One region of the Bradyrhizobium sp. AUGA SZCCT0177 genome, then DNA from elsewhere that is predicted to be linked to it. Evidence: predicted binding sites of a transcription regulator. Region 1 holds the regulator's gene; each other region holds the start of a gene.
The links. The regulator PhoB, encoded in region 1, activates phosphate uptake and scavenging genes when phosphate is short. The targets are predictions, from matches to a motif close to TGTCATNNANCTGTCAT.
Positions count from the first base shown of each region.

Region 2: the regulator PhoB is predicted to act here: its motif matches at 1,404-1,420, upstream of JQ597_RS27760 (alkaline phosphatase).
Region 3: the regulator PhoB is predicted to act here: its motif matches at 2,822-2,838, upstream of JQ597_RS14535 (acetoacetate decarboxylase).

Region 1 covers NZ_JAFCMA010000022.1:132,781-137,913, reverse strand. The annotation lists gene JQ597_RS24770 (aspartate aminotransferase family protein) at 1-1,106, opposite strand, end outside; gene JQ597_RS24765 (GcrA family cell cycle regulator) at 1,676-2,185, shown strand; gene phoB (phosphate regulon transcriptional regulator PhoB) at 2,355-3,056, opposite strand; gene phoU (phosphate signaling complex protein PhoU) at 3,132-3,848, opposite strand; gene pstB (phosphate ABC transporter ATP-binding protein PstB) at 3,872-4,693, opposite strand; gene pstA (phosphate ABC transporter permease PstA) at 4,690-5,133, opposite strand, start outside.
Region 2 covers NZ_JAFCMA010000027.1:105,791-110,923, forward strand. The annotation lists gene argG (argininosuccinate synthase) at 16-1,353, shown strand; gene JQ597_RS27760 (alkaline phosphatase) at 1,507-3,264, shown strand; gene JQ597_RS27765 (TetR/AcrR family transcriptional regulator) at 3,281-3,901, opposite strand; gene JQ597_RS27770 (homocysteine S-methyltransferase family protein) at 4,135-5,091, shown strand.
Region 3 covers NZ_JAFCMA010000010.1:215,233-220,365, forward strand. The annotation lists gene JQ597_RS14525 (carbohydrate porin) at 1-655, opposite strand, end outside; gene JQ597_RS14530 (transporter) at 681-1,739, opposite strand; gene JQ597_RS14535 (acetoacetate decarboxylase) at 1,869-2,651, opposite strand; gene JQ597_RS14540 (patatin-like phospholipase family protein) at 2,878-4,041, shown strand; gene JQ597_RS14545 (acyl-CoA carboxylase subunit beta) at 4,174-5,133, opposite strand, start outside.

The DNA.
Region 1 (5,133 bases):
GCGAGGAAGCGCACGACATTGTCGCCGGCGCCGACCGTCAGCAGCTTCTGGTCCCGCAGCGCGGCGACGAGATCGCCCGAGGGCACCACGGCCTTGACGCCGATCAGCAGCCCTTCGCCGCGCACTTCCGCCAGCACGGAAGGATAGCGATCGACCACGGAAGCGAGCTTCTGTTTCAAGAGCAGCGACACTTTCTGCACGTGGTCGAAGAAGCCGGGTTTGAGCATCACGTCGAGCACCGCGTTGGCGGAGGCGATCGCCAGCGGGTTGCCGCCGAAGGTCGAGCCGTGCGAGCCCGGCGTCATGCCGGACGCCGCCTCTGCCGTGGCGAGACAGGCGCCGATCGGAAAGCCGCCGCCGAGCGCTTTTGCCAGCGACATGATGTCGGGGGTGACGCCGAGGCGCTTATAGGCAAACAGATCGCCGGTGCGGCCCATGCCGGTCTGCACCTCGTCGAAAATCAGCAGCAGGCCCTTGTCGTCGCACAATTGGCGGAGCGCCTTGTAGAACGCATGCGGCGCGCTGCGGACACCGCCCTCGCCCTGCACCGGCTCGATCAGGATGGCGGCGGTCTGCGGCCCGATCACCTTCTTCACCGCTTCGAGATCGCCATGCGCGACCTGGTCGAAGCCGTCCAGCGGCGGACCGAAACCTTCCAGATATTTGGCCGAGCCGGTCGCCGCCAGCGTGCCCAGCGTGCGGCCGTGGAACGCGCCCTCGAAGGTGACGATGCGGTAGCGCTCGGGATGTCCCTTGGCGGCGTGATAGCGGCGCGCGACCTTGATCGCGCATTCCATCGCTTCCGCGCCGGAATTACAGAAGAACACCAGATCGGCAAAGCTCTGCTCGCACAGCCTTGCTGCAAGCTTGTCGCCGTCCGGACTCCTGAACAGGTTCGACATGTGCCAGAGCTTGGTGGCCTGCTCCTGCAAGGCTGCGACCAGATGCGGATGGCAGTGGCCGAGCGCATTCACTGCCACACCCGAGGTGAAGTCGAGATAGCGCTCGCCTGACGTCGAGATCAGCCACGCGCCTTCGCCGCGTTCGAAACCGAGATCGACTCTCGCGAATACGGGAAGCAGATGCGACGGGGCGCTGTTGGTCATGGCTATCACTGACGGTTAGAGACCGGCCACATAGCGTGCATTGGCGCGAACGCGGCACAGCCGGTCTTGCGAAAACAAAACGTGCCGCCTTTTCGGGGCGGCACGTGACAGGCATTCTATGCTGGCTTTGGACCGTGTCAACACGCCGAAATCCGCTTGTTTTGAGCATGATCTCCGGGCAAGCGCCTTGCGCTTGTCCCGAGGGAAAACCGGCGTCCACTTTTCCGGATCATGCTCGAACCGCTTCCCTGCGGTGCAAGATAAAGCAATCCGTAGCATTCCGGTGCCGTGGAAAACTCCAATTACAATGCATAAATACCGGAACATGTGGACGCACGGACGCGGACTCTTGCGCCAGAGTCCCGCCATATTGTAGCGTCTGGGCTGTCGGGTACGACATCTCGTGCGGAAGTACTGACCCCTAGAGTCCATTTTGTAAGGCGTAAACGTTCGGGCGGCTTTTTTGCGCCCGGCGAGGGCTAAGGGATTCTGCCCGCTGGGATTTTTGAGAATTGGCATCGCCAGCGCTGCCCCCGGTTTGGCCGGCTCTGTGCGAAGGGAAGAATGCGATGACGGTATTGACCTGGTCCGACGAGCGCGTCGAGCAGCTTAAAAAGCTCTGGGAGGGCGGACTTTCCGCCAGCCAGATCGCCGCGGAACTCGGAAATGTGACGCGAAATGCAGTGATCGGCAAAGTGCACCGGCTGGGTCTCTCCGGCCGTGCCAAGAGCCCCTCCTCGGCCGCGCCGCGTCAGCGCAAGGCGCGCCCCGCCCAGCAGATGATGCGGGTGGCGCGCCCGGTGTCGCGCGGTAACACCGCGCTGGCCCACGCCTTCGAGGTGGAGATGGAGCCGGATCCGGTCGCCTACGACAATGTGGTGCCGATGAGCCAGCGGCTGACGCTGCTCGAATTGAACGAGGCCACCTGCCACTGGCCGATCGGCGACCCCTCCAGCTCGGAATTCTTTTTCTGCGGCGGCAAGGCGCTCAGCAGCCTGCCCTATTGCGCGCATCACTCGCGCATCGCCTATCAGCCGGCCTCCGATCGCCGCCGCCCGGCGCCGAAGCCGACCAGGTAAGAGCTGCGCATCAGCTACGCGGAAAATATCCGCTGTCGTCCCTGCGAACGCAGGGACCCATAACCACAGGCGATCGTGGTTAGGCTTGGCTGGAGCTCCAGCTCGCTTCAAAAATCGATACTTGTGGTTATGGGTCCCGGCCTTCGCCGGGACGACGATGGAGTATTGGCTACTCCACCTTCGCGAACCGATCATCCAGCGCGTAGCCGGCGCCGCGCACGGTGCGGATCGGGTCCTGTTCGCGGCCGGGGTTGAGCAGTTTGCGCAGGCGGCCGATATGGACGTCGACGGTACGCTCGTCGATGTAGATGTCGCGGCCCCAGACGCTGTCGAGCAGTTGCTCGCGGCTGAACACGCGGCCGGGATGTTCCAGGAAAAACTCCAGCAGGCGATATTCGGTGGGGCCGAGATCGATCGGACGGCCCGAGCGCGCGACGCGGCGCTTCTCGCGGTCGAGTTCGATATCGCCATAGGTCAGCACGGTGGCCAGCCGCTCCGGGCTCGCCCGCCGCAACAGGCCCTTCACCCGCGCCAGCAGCTCCGGCACCGAAAAGGGTTTTACGATGTAGTCGTCGGCGCCGGTCGCCAGCCCCCGCACCCGTTCGCTTTCCTCGCCGCGCGCGGTCAGCATGATGATCGGCAGCGCCTTGGTCTCCGGCCGCGCCCTTAAGCGGCGGCACAGTTCGATGCCGGACAGGCCCGGCAGCATCCAGTCCAGCACGATCAGGTCGGGCACCCGCTCCTTCAACCGTGTATCGGCGTCGTCACCGCGGGCGACGGTTTCGACCTCATAGCCTTCGGCATCGAGGTTGTAGCGCAGAAGCGTGGTGAGCGCTTCCTCGTCTTCAACCACCAGAATGCGTGCGTTCATCTATGTAAGCCTCTTGTGTTTTGACGCGCTGTCGATACGCGAAAAACGTCTCTCGTTCCGCTGTCAGTTCAGTAACTAGTTTCCCGGCACAGTCGTGGCGAAATTCGTCATGTCGCCCTTCGGGCGCTTGTCGAGGATCTGCTGGCCTTCGATCATGTAGAACACGGTCTCGGCGATGTTGGTGGCATGGTCGCCGATCCGCTCGATGTTCTTGGCGCAGAACATCAGATGGATACAGAACGAGATGTTGCGCGGATCTTCCATCATGTAGGTCAGGAGTTCGCGGAACAGCGAGGTGCAGATGGCGTCGACTTCCTCGTCGCCCTTCCAGACCGCCATCGCCGCCGGCAGGTCGTGCGACGCGTAGGCGTCGAGCACGGACTTGACCTGCGACTGCACCAGATCGGTCATGTGTTCGAGACCGCGGATCAGTTTCAGCGGCTGGAAATCGTTCTCCAGCGCCGCGACGCGCTTGCCCATGTTCTTGGCGAGGTCGCCGATCCGTTCCAGATCGGTGGCCACCCGCATGGCGCCGACGATCTCGCGCAGGTCGATGGCCATCGGCTGGCGGCGGGCAATCGTCAGCACCGCGCGTTCCTCGATCAGGTGCTGCAGGCGGTCGATCTCGGCGTCGGAGGCGACGACGCGTTTTCCGAGCGCAACGTCGCGCCGGATCAAGGCATCGACGGATTCGGTGATCATGCGTTCAGCAAGGCCGCCCATTTCGGCGACCAGGCGGGTCAATTCCTGAAGATCGCTGTCGAACGCCTTCGCGGTATGCTCTGAAGCCATTGTCTTCTCCTCGCGATGTGCGCTTAGCCGAACCGGCCGGTAATGTAATCCTGGGTGCGTCGATCGCTCGGCGAGGTGAAAATCTTGTTGGTGTCGTCGAATTCGACCAATTCACCGAGATACATGAAGGCGGTCTTGTCCGAGACGCGCGCCGCCTGCTGCATGTTATGGGTCACGATGGCGATGGTGTAGTCCTCCGCCAATTCTGTGATCAATTCCTCGACCTTGGCGGTCGAAATCGGGTCCAGCGCCGAGCAGGGCTCGTCGAACAGGATCACTTCAGGGCGCACCGCCACCGTGCGCGCGATGCAGAGCCGCTGCTGCTGGCCGCCGGACAGGCTGAGGCCCGATGCATTCAGCTTGTCCTTGACCTCGTTCCACAGCGCACCGCCACGCAACGCCTTTTCGACGCGGCCGTCCATCTCGGATTTCGAGATCTTCTCATAAAGGCGGATGCCGAAGGCGATGTTTTCGTAGATCGTCATCGGAAACGGCGTCGGCTTCTGGAACACCATGCCGACCCGGGCGCGCAGCAGATTGAGATCGAGCTTGGGGTCGAGGATGTTGGTCTGGTCGAGCATCAATTGCCCGGTCGCCTTCTGGCCCGGATAGAGGTCGTACATCCGGTTGAAGATCCGCAGCAGCGTGGACTTGCCGCAGCCGGACGGCCCGATGAAGGCGGTGACGCGGTGGGTGCCGAGCGTGAGGTTGATGTTCTTCAGCGCGTGGTGCTCGCCATAGTAGAAGTTCAGGCCCCGCGCGGTCACTTTCGGCGGCGCGTCGGGCAGCGCCACGTGGGGAACGCCCGCGTTGACGGCACTCATGGATACAGAAACTTCGGTCATTTTGCGGTCCTCTCGGCGCCAAGGATGCGCGCGCCAATATTCAGGGCGAGTACGGTCAGGGTGATGAGCAGCGCCCCGCTCCAGGCGAGCTGCTTCCAGTATTCGTAGGGGCTCTGCACGAAGTTGTTGATGGTGACCGGCAGGTTCGCCATCGTCTTGGTGAGGTCGAGGCTGAAGAACTGGTTCGACAGCGCGGTGAACAGCAGCGGCGCGGTTTCGCCGGCGACGCGGGCGGTGGCGAGCAGCACGCCGGTGATGAGACCACTTCGCGCGGCGCGATAGGCGATCCGCTTGATCACCAGCGAGCGCGGCAGGCCCAGCGCGGACGCCGCTTCACGCAGCGGATTGGGCACCAGGCCGAGCATGTCCTCGGTGGTGCGAACCACCACGGGGATCACGATCACGGCCAGCGCCAGACAGCCGGCAAAGGCCGAGAAGCC
Region 2 (5,133 bases), on a different contig from region 1:
CCGATTGGAAGCACGATGAGCACGATCCTGAAGAGCCTGCCCAAAGGGGAAAAAGTCGGCATCGCTTTTTCGGGCGGCCTCGACACGTCAGCGGCGCTGGTGTGGATGAAGCAAAAGGGCGCACGCGTCTTTGCCTATACCGCCAACCTCGCCCAGCCTGACGAGGCCGACTACGAGGAGATTCCGCGCAAGGCGCTCGAGTTCGGCGCCGAAAAAGCCCGCCTGGTGGATTGCCGCACGCAACTGGTGCACGAAGGCATCGCCGCCATCCAGTCCGGCGCCTTCCACGTCTCGACCGGCGGCAACACCTATTTCAACACCACGCCGCTTGGTCGCGCGGTGACCGGCACGATGCTGGTCGCGGCCATGAAGGAGGACGGCGTCAACATCTGGGGCGATGGCTCCACCTACAAAGGCAATGACATCGAGCGGTTCTATCGCTACGGCCTTTTGACCAATCCGAGCTTGCGGATCTACAAGCCCTGGCTCGACCAGCAGTTCATCGACGAGCTCGGCGGCCGTGCGGAAATGTCAGCGTTCATGACCGCCAACGGCTTTGCCTACAAGATGAGCGCCGAAAAGGCTTACTCGACCGATAGCAATATCCTGGGCGCGACCCATGAGGCCAAGGATCTCGAAAGCCTCGACAGCGGCATCAAGATCGTCAACCCGATCATGGGCGTGCCGTTCTGGCGCGACGACTGTGCCGTCAAGGCCGAAAAGGTTGTCGTGCGTTTTGCGGAGGGCCAGCCCGTCGCGCTGAACGGCCAGACCTTCGCCGATCCGCTGGCGCTGTTCCTCGAAGCCAACGCCATCGGCGGCCGGCACGGTCTTGGCATGAGCGACCAGATCGAGAACCGGATCATCGAGGCCAAGAGCCGCGGCATCTATGAGGCGCCCGGCATGGCGCTGCTGCACATCGCCTATGAGCGCCTGGTCACCGGCATTCACAACGAAGACACCATCGAGCAATACCGGATCAGCGGCATGCGCCTCGGCCGGTTGCTGTACCAGGGCCGATGGTTCGATTCGCAGGCCCTGATGCTGCGTGAGACCGCCCAGCGCTGGGTGGCGCGCGCCGTTACCGGCGAGGTCACGCTTGAGCTGCGCCGTGGCAACGACTACTCGCTGCTCAACACCGAAAGCCCGAACCTGACCTATCAGCCGGAGCGGCTGAGCATGGAGAAGGTGGAAGATGCCGCGTTCACGCCGGCGGACCGTATCGGCCAGCTGACCATGCGCAACCTCGACATCACGGATACCCGCGCCAAGCTGAAGCTTTATTCGGACACGGGCCTGCTATCGAGCGGGGACGGTTCCGAGATCTTCAAGCTCGGGAACGACAAGAGCTGAATCCGCCAGGCCGGACTTTGTTTGGCGCCCTCTGCACCGCTGCGGCCCGCCGTTACATAGCTGTCATCCGGGGTGGATAGAACTGGTCACCTTCACTTCTTGCTGAGCAATGGCTGTCGCTGTCCCGCCGGCAAGCACGCGCGGAGCCCGAGATTGATCAAGCCAGTCACCGTCATCACCCTCGCCGTCCTGTTCTCGGCATCGCCGGTTGTTGCCCAAACAGTTTATCCGATTGACCGTGCCGAAATTCTCTCCGGCGCGCGGTTCGACTTCAAGGTCGAATTCCCTGACCGGGTCGACCAGTCGAAATTGAAGGTAACGGTCAACGGCGAGGACCATGCCGCCGTGTTCGGTCGGTCCGCAACGTTTATCGAGCGTGAGGACGGCAAGGACCAATCCGCGCTGATGCTTCGCGATGTCGAGCTGGCAAAGCCCGGCCCGTTCGTCGTCGAGGTCAGTGACGGCACGAAGAGCCGCAAGGTGACGTGGATGATCTACGACACCGGGCCGCGCAAGGCGAAGAACGTGATCCTGTTCATCGGCGACGGAATGTCGCCCGCCCATCGCGTCGGCGCGCGGCTGCTTTCCAAGGGCATTGCGGAGGGCAAGAGCCTCGGCAAGCTTGCGATGGACGACATGCCGCATACGGCGCTGGTGGCGACCGCCGGCTCGGATTCGATCATCACCGATTCGGCAAACTCGGCCAGCGCCTATTCCACCGGCCACAAGAGCGCGGTCAACGCGATGGGCGTCTATGCCGACCGCACCAGAGACGCGTTCGACGATCCCAAGGTCGAAACCATCACGAGCCTTGCCCAGCGCCGGCTCAAGATGAGCATCGGTATCGTGACCACCACCGAAGTCGAGGACGCCACGCCGGCGGCGATGGTGGCGCATACGCGCCGCCGGGCTGCCTATGACGAGATTGTCGAGCAGCTCTTCGTGGCGAGGCCCGACGTGTTGCTGGGCGGCGGCAGCGCGAACTTCCTGCCGAAGTCGGCGGCCGGATCCAAGCGCAAGGACGAGATCGATTATATCGCCCGATTCCGCGAGGCCGGTTATGCCCTGGCGACGACCGCAGGCGAACTCAATGCGTTGGCGGCCAAACCCGAGACGCGCCAATTGCTCGGGCTGTTCGCCACGGGAAATATGGACGGGGCGCTGGATCGCAAATTCCTCAAGGGTGGCGGCGTCAAGAAATTTCCCGAGCAGCCCGACCTGACCGAGCAGCTCCAGGCCGCGCTGAACGTGCTGTCGAAAAACGAGGCCGGCTTCTTCTTGATGGTGGAATCCGGATTGATCGACAAATACGCGCATGCCCTCGACTTCGACCGCGCCGTCTACGACACCATCATGCTCGACAATGCGGTGCGCCTCGCCCGCGACTGGGCGAGCAAGCGCGGCGACGACACCCTGATCCTGGTGACGCCGGACCATAACCACCCCAACGCACTGGTTGGCACCATCAATCACGACATGAGCACGACATCGGAAGCGCCGATGCGCGAGCGCGTCGGCGTCTACGACAAGGCCGGCTTCCCGAATTACCCGGCGCCCGATGCCGACGGCTATCCCTCGCGTGTCGACGTCAGCCGGCGGCTCGCCATCTTCTCGGCCAGCCTGCCCGACCATTACGAGACCTTCCGCCCCAAACTCGACGGCCCGAACGACCCGACCATGAAGGGAGACGATGACGGAACCTTCAAGGCCAACGAAAAGTACAAGGGCGTTCCCGGCGCCGTACTGCGGCCCGGCAATCTGCCGGCGATGATGAACGCCAGCGTGCATTCCGGCGAAGACGTCATCCTGACCGCGACCGGGCCCGGCAGCGAACGGGTCAAGGGTTCGATGGACAATACGGAAGTCTTCCGCGTGATGGTCGACGCGCTGGGGCTTGCCGCTGCGAAATGAACTGTCGAAGCCTGCGTCAGGACAGCGATGGAGCTGAGAAGATCAGCTTCACGCAGCTTCGAAAGATCAGGATCTGCCGTTCCAGCCGGCTCGGATCGTTCAGCGTTTTCGACATGATGATCGCACCATCGACAATGCACGACATCATGTCGGCGAGATCGTCGAGATCGATCGGCTCCCGCAGTGGATGGACGGCGGCGATGCCGTCGAGGATGTGGCGGAAGCGCGCATTCCAGTCGCGCACCGACTGTGCGGTGAGCTCGCGCACCTCGCGGTCGAACAGCCGCTCCTGATAGCAGACGCTGGCAATCAGGCAGCCGGGATGCCCGTTCGGCAGATCGGCCATCACTTCGGCGAGCAGTTTTAGCGAAATCAGGAACGCCTGCAGCGGATCGTCCGAGAGCTGCCGGCCGCGTGCGAAGATGTCGTCGAACAGCTGGTCGTTGGTCTTGACGTAGCGGCGCAGCATTTCGCGCGCGAGCGCATTCTTGTCCTTGAAGTGATAAAAGAAGCCACTCTTGGTGAGGCCGGCCTCCGCGATCACTTCGTCGATCGATGTGGCGCCAAATCCCTTCGCGAGCACGGCCGCTTCCGCGATCTCGAGAATTCGCTCGCGCGTCGCTTCGCCTTTTCCCATCGCGTGTCTCCAGAAACTGTACTTGCGGTACGGTTTTGACTCCGTGCACTGGCGCCGCGATTTTGCACGCGCCGCGCAACCGTCTGATTTCCTAGCATTTTACGGCCCGAAATTCAGCCGCACCACGAGCCGCCTAGGAAACCGCGACACTATGCGGCACCAGTTCCACCAGACCAGGGCGCGCCGCGCTGGACCTACCAACAGCGCCTTTTGCCGATCACGGAGATATTGCAATGACAAAATATCGATACGACCTGCCGCAACGCCGCGGCGGCATTTTTCTCACCGATGGCGGCATGGAAACGACGCTGATCTTCCATGAAGGGATTGATCTGCCCCATTTCGCCGCCTTCGTGCTGCTCGACAGCGAGGTAGGCCGGGGCACGCTGAAGCGATACTACCAGGCCTATATGGCGGTCGCGCGCGACCATGGCGTTGGCTTTGTGCTGGACAGCCCGACATGGCGGGCCAATCCCGATTGGGGCGCCATGCTTGGTTACGATGCCGCCGCGCTCAGGGCGATCAACATTCGCGGGATCGGGTTGCTCGAGGAGCTGCGCGCCGAATGGGAAAAGCCGATGACGCCCTGCGTCGTCAGCGGCGCCATCGGCCCGCGCGGCGACGGTTACAAGGCCGGCAACATGGATGCGGCCGAAGCCGAGGCCTATCATGGCGCGCAGATTGCGGCCTTCGTCGAAGGCGGCGCCGACATGGTGACGGCTTATACGCTCACGAACATCAATGAAGCGATCGGCATCGCGCGTGCGGCCAGGGCGCAGCAGATTCCGGCGGTGATCTCGTTCACGGTGGAAACCGACGGCCGTCTGGTCAATGGCGGGACGTTGCGCGAAGCGATCGAGGCGGTGGATCGCGCGGCGCAGGATTCGGTCGAATACTTCCTGGTCAATTGCGCGCATCCGACGCATTTCGAGCATGCGCTGAAGGCCGACGAGGCCTGGGTCGAGCGCATCCATGGCGTCAGGGCCAATGCATCGACCAAGAGCCATGCCGAACTGGATGAGTCTGCAACGCTCGATGCGGGCGATCCGCAGGATCTCGGCCGGCGCTATCTGAATCTCAGGCGCTCGTTTCCGGCGATGCGCATTCTGGGCGGTTGTTGCGGCACCGACCATCGTCACGTGGCGGCGATCTGCGACGCCTGTCTGCCGCCGCGGGCGCTCAGCGCCTGACACAAAAAATGGCCGGGATTGCTCCCGGCCATTTTCATATTG
Region 3 (5,133 bases), on a different contig from region 1:
GTGGAGCCGAGTCGCCGTTAAACAGCGCGAAGTACGCCGTGAGCCGGTCCGTGAGTTCGGCTTTCACCCTGATGCCCATCACCGAGAGTGGTGGCGACGGCCCGCCGCTCGGCAAATTGATGCCGGCATGGCCCGGCCAGCCCAGCGCCGAATTGACGAAGATGTCGTCATAGGAACTGTCGATGAACTCGATGTCGGACGCCTGCTGCCCGACACGGACGGCGAGCTTGCCGCCAAGCAGCTTCTGCTCGACCCAGAATTCGTAGAGCCGCGTGGCCGGCAACGCCTCGACGCCGCTGGCCAGCATCAGATTGCCGATATAGCTGCGGGACAGCCCGTCGCCGTGGATCTGGAACATGTTGGCGTGGAAGCTGGCGCCGGTCCAACCCGCCACCTTCTCCAGATCGATCGTGGTGCCCAAATCGAGACGGCCGGTGTAGATCGCCCCCGTCCGCATGCCGCCGGAGATATTGGCGAGCCCCTCTCCGATGTAGATCAGACTGAACTGATAGCCGGCATCCGCCAAGGCTTCGCGCGCGTCCTGTGGCGTTTCCTTTGGCTTCGCCGGAGCGGTGTCGGCATACGCGACCGGTGCGAGTACAAGACAGGCCGCCGTCGCGAGCAAGGTGACGGCGCGGGAAAGAACGCTGTACATGGTGTCGATACCGCCGCCGACTGCTCTATTTGAAGAAGCCTGAGCGGCGCATGGCGAGATAGGCCGCACCGGCGACGCCAACCATGATCGCCGCCGCCCACAAAAATCCGGTTTCGGTGTCGGTGAGCGGCAGGCCCTTGGTGTTCATGCCGAAGATGCCGGTCACCAGCGTCGGAGGCAGCAGCATCGTCGTGACGATGGACAGCGTGTGGAGGTGCCGGTTGCTCTCCTCCTCCATCTTGAAATGTATTTCATCCTCCAGCAGGCGGCTGCGCTCGCGCAGTTCGACGATATCGTGGTCGAGGCCATCGAGCCGCTGCGCCAGTTTTCCGGCCTGAAGCCGCAGCGCCGGGCTGAGGTGTTCAACGCTCTTCTGCTCGAGCCGGTGGAACAGCACGCGCAATCCCGCCAGCTGCCGGTGCAAACGCACGCAGGTCCGCCGCGACCGGCCAAGTGCTGCGCGCATTTCCGATCTTGTCTCGCCTGCGAGAATCCGCTCCTCGATATTGTCGATTGCGGTGCCGATCTTGTCGGCCATGCGGTCCATGGTATCGGCGACCTCGTCGACGATCTTCTCCAGCAACGCGGCGACGGTATCGACGCGATGACCGCTCTCCAGCACACGGCGGGTGGCATCGACGGCGCAAAGCGCCTGATGCCGGCCACTGATGAGAAAGCGTTCGGTCATCGCGAAACGAAGAAATCCGGTTTCCTCGGTCGCGGTGTCGATGGCGCGGACGAGATCGGAGAACACGCCGTAGACGCAATGGTCCGAGATGTGGAGTTGCTGATAATTGTCTTTCGACAGCAGCAGCTCGCGCGCCGGCAGTGGCACGTCCACACCCGCCAGCCACGACCGCGCCCTTGCGTCGGTCAGATTAAAGTGCAGCCACAGCCGCCCGTCATGGCTGAATTCGATCGGCACGTTGATCGGCAGCGGCTCGGCGCTGCCATCGCTGTGCAGGCGAAACACCCACACCAGTCCCGGGATAGCCGAAGCGGCATCCGGGATAGCCGAAGCGGCATCAGCTATCGGCATGCCGACACCTATTGCAGGCTCGGCCAACGTATCCATCGAAGACATCAGCAGCCCCCGCCAAACCCTGCGCAGCGGCCATAGGAGAACTCAGCCGCAGCGGCCCTCGTGCATGCCAGGCGATTCAATTGCACTATTGTTACAGTTTGATGTCACCGAAGAGATCGCTCTCGCCGCCTACTCCGCGGCGAGACCGGTTACCGCTGCCTGTTCGACTTCCTTGTTGTAGTCGTGAACCACGCGGCCGAACGGCAACGTCAGGTCGGCCAGGAAATGATGGGCGCCGACCACCCGGCGCACCGGAACATCCGCCACCGGCGCGTTGACGTGCGGCACCAGATGCAACCGCCCCGGCCCGATCCATGAGCCCTTGACGACGATGTCGGTGAGATTGATCGCGACGAGCTGACAGATCTCGAGGCGGCCATCGACGCCCGGGATCATCTTGAGATTGATCTGCGTCTTCGACAGCGTGGCGCGCGTGATTTCACCATTGCCGGCCATGCTTTCGTGCTTGTAGCCCATGGTGCCCATCGCCACGAGCTGGCCAGCATATTCCAGCGTGCCGGTGAAGGTGTCCTTGACGATCTCGAGTTTTGGGTGGGCGTATTTCTTCGGAAAGCCCCAGATTTCGCGCCCCGCTGCGATCGGCGGATCGTCGTCGAGATACATTTGCGAGACGAAATTGACTTCCTCGCCATGCAGCCGCGCCGGGATGACCAGCCCGGATTCGGTGTAGCTGCCGAAGCCGGAACTGTCCGGCATCTTGATCCATTCATAGTGCACGATCGGCTGATCGACCGGCTCCAGCGGCTCGGGCAATCCGGCGCGGATCAGTTCGGGATCGGTCTCATAGGTGATGACGAGGAATTCGCGGTTGACGAAACGATACGGACCGGCGGGATAGCTTGGCCCTGCGGCCGGCATCGACGGAAACTTGAGCAAGTCTTCCCTGCGCATTGCAATCCCCTGCTGAAAATCGTCCTGCCGATTGCTAGCGGCCGAAATTGACAGGGATGTGAGGGATTTCCTTCAGCGTCATGACCGCAAATTTCGGCCTCCGTTTTTCGAACACGTCAATGCTTCAGGCGCAGGCAAAACGCGAGGCGGCAAAAGCCGATCGACACATTTGTCATCATCGCGTCACCAGCGCGCGGAATTGTCGGGCAGTTTTGGAGTAATGAACATGGACGCGCGAACCCCACATCTCGAACAGACCATCCATGCGCGCGGCTGGCGGCCGGAGCGCTGCGACCGCGTTGCGCTGGTGCTGCAGGGCGGCGGCGCGCTCGGCGCCTATCAGGCCGGCGTCTATCAGGCCCTGCACGAGGCCCATATCGAGCCGGACTGGGTGTGCGGAGTGTCGATCGGCGCGATCAATTCGGCGATCATCGCCGGCAACCCGCCGGAGCGCCGGCTCGAACGCTTGCAGATTTTCTGGGACCGCATCACCAGCCGCAAGATCTGGCACTACACGCCGGACGGCGACATCTATCGCAAGGCGCGCAATTTCGCGAGCTCGCTCATGACGACGTCGCTGGGCCAGCCCGGCTTCTTCACCCCGCACATGACCAACCCGTGGCTCAGCGCCACCGGCGCCCGGACGGCGACGAGCTATTACGACACCGAGCCGCTGCGCCAGACGCTGCTCGAGCTCGTCGATTTCGACATGATCAACGACAAGCGGATCCGGTTTGCGGTGGGCGCGGTCAACGTGCTGTCAGGCAATTTCATTTATTTCGACAACGCCCATGACGAGATCATTCCCGAGCACATCATGGCGAGCGGCGCGCTGCCGCCGGCCCTGCCGATGGTGAAGGTCGGCACCGACCATTTCTGGGACGGCGGCATCGTCTCGAACACGCCGCTGCAGCATCTCTTGGACCAGGAGGACAGCCTCAATTCGCTGGTGTTCCAGGTCGACCTGTTCAGCGCCCGCGGAGCCTTGCCGCGCGACATCCAGGACGTGATGGCCCGGCACAAGGACATCATGTATTCCTCGCGCACGCGCCACAATACCGACGTCTACCGCAAGACGCACAATCTGAAAGCGCGCCTGCACAAGGCGCTGTCACGAATTCCCGACGATCAGCTGTCCGACGAAGAGCGTCAGATCAAGGCCAGCATCGGCAATCTGCCCGAGATCGCGATCCTGCAACTGATCTACCAGCAGAAGGCCTATGAAGGCGACGCCAAGGACCACGAATTCTCGGGCACCTCGATGCGCGAGCACTGGATGAGCGGCCACGAGGACACCAAACGCACCCTGAAGCGCCGCGACTGGATCCGGATGCCCGACGAAGGCATGGGTATTGTGATCCACGACGTGCATCGGGAGAACGAGGCGTAGCTCGACTATCGTCATTGCCGGGCTTGACCCGGCAATCCATCTTTCTTCGAATGAATCGCGATTGTCCGCTAGCGCGGGCGATGGATACGCGGGTCAAGCCCGCGTATGACGAGTTGAGTGCGCGGCAACCACCTACGGCCTGATGGCCATGTTCGTCGCCGGCCCCGTCGTGAGGACCCGTTCAGCCAGCCGCGCGAATTCGCACAATAGCGAGCGCGTCTTGCGGGGATCGATCACTTCCTCGACCCAGAATTTTTCGGCCGAGCGGAACGGCGAGCGCAGCTTGTTGAGACGGTCCTCGATCTCTTTCAGCTTTGCCGCCGGGTCTTCCGCGGCATCGATGTCGGCGCGATAGGCGGCCTCGATGCCGCCCTCGAGCGGCAGCGAGCCCCAATAGGCCGAGGGCCAGGCGTAACGCATCGAATAGCGGTTGGCCGGCTGGTGCACGACGCCGGCGACGCCGAAGGCGTTGCGCACGATGATGGTGCACCAGGGCACGGTGCTCTGGTTGACGGCGGCCATCGCGCGCACGCCGTGCCGGATGGTCGCCGACTTCTCGGCCTCGAGCCCGATCATGAAGCCCGGGCAATCCATCAGATAGACCACCGGCAGATGGAAGGTTTCGGCGAAGTCGACCCAGCGCACCACCTTCTGGCAGGCCTCCGCCGTCCACGACCCGCCATAGTGGAAGGGATCGCTGGCGAGCAGCAGCACCGCGCGGCCTTCGAGACGCGCGAGGCCCGTGATGATCGGGCGGCCGAAATTGGCGTTGACCTCGAAGAACGAGCCCTTGTCGACGACGGCGTCGATGATCGGGCGCATCTTGTAGACCTGACGGCGGTTGCGCGGTACCGCCTTCATCAGCGCTTCCTCGGCGCGCTCCGGATCGTCGGTGCAGGGCGTGGTCGGCGGCAGCTCGTAGACCGATGACGGCAGATAGGACAGGAAGCGCCGGGCGCGCTCGAACGCCTCTTCCTCGGTATCGACGGCATCGTCCACACCGCCGGCGCGGGTCTGGATGTCAGCGCCGCCGAGTTCCTGTTTGGTCAGGTCTTGGCCGAGACGCTTCACGACCGGCGGCCCCGCGACGAA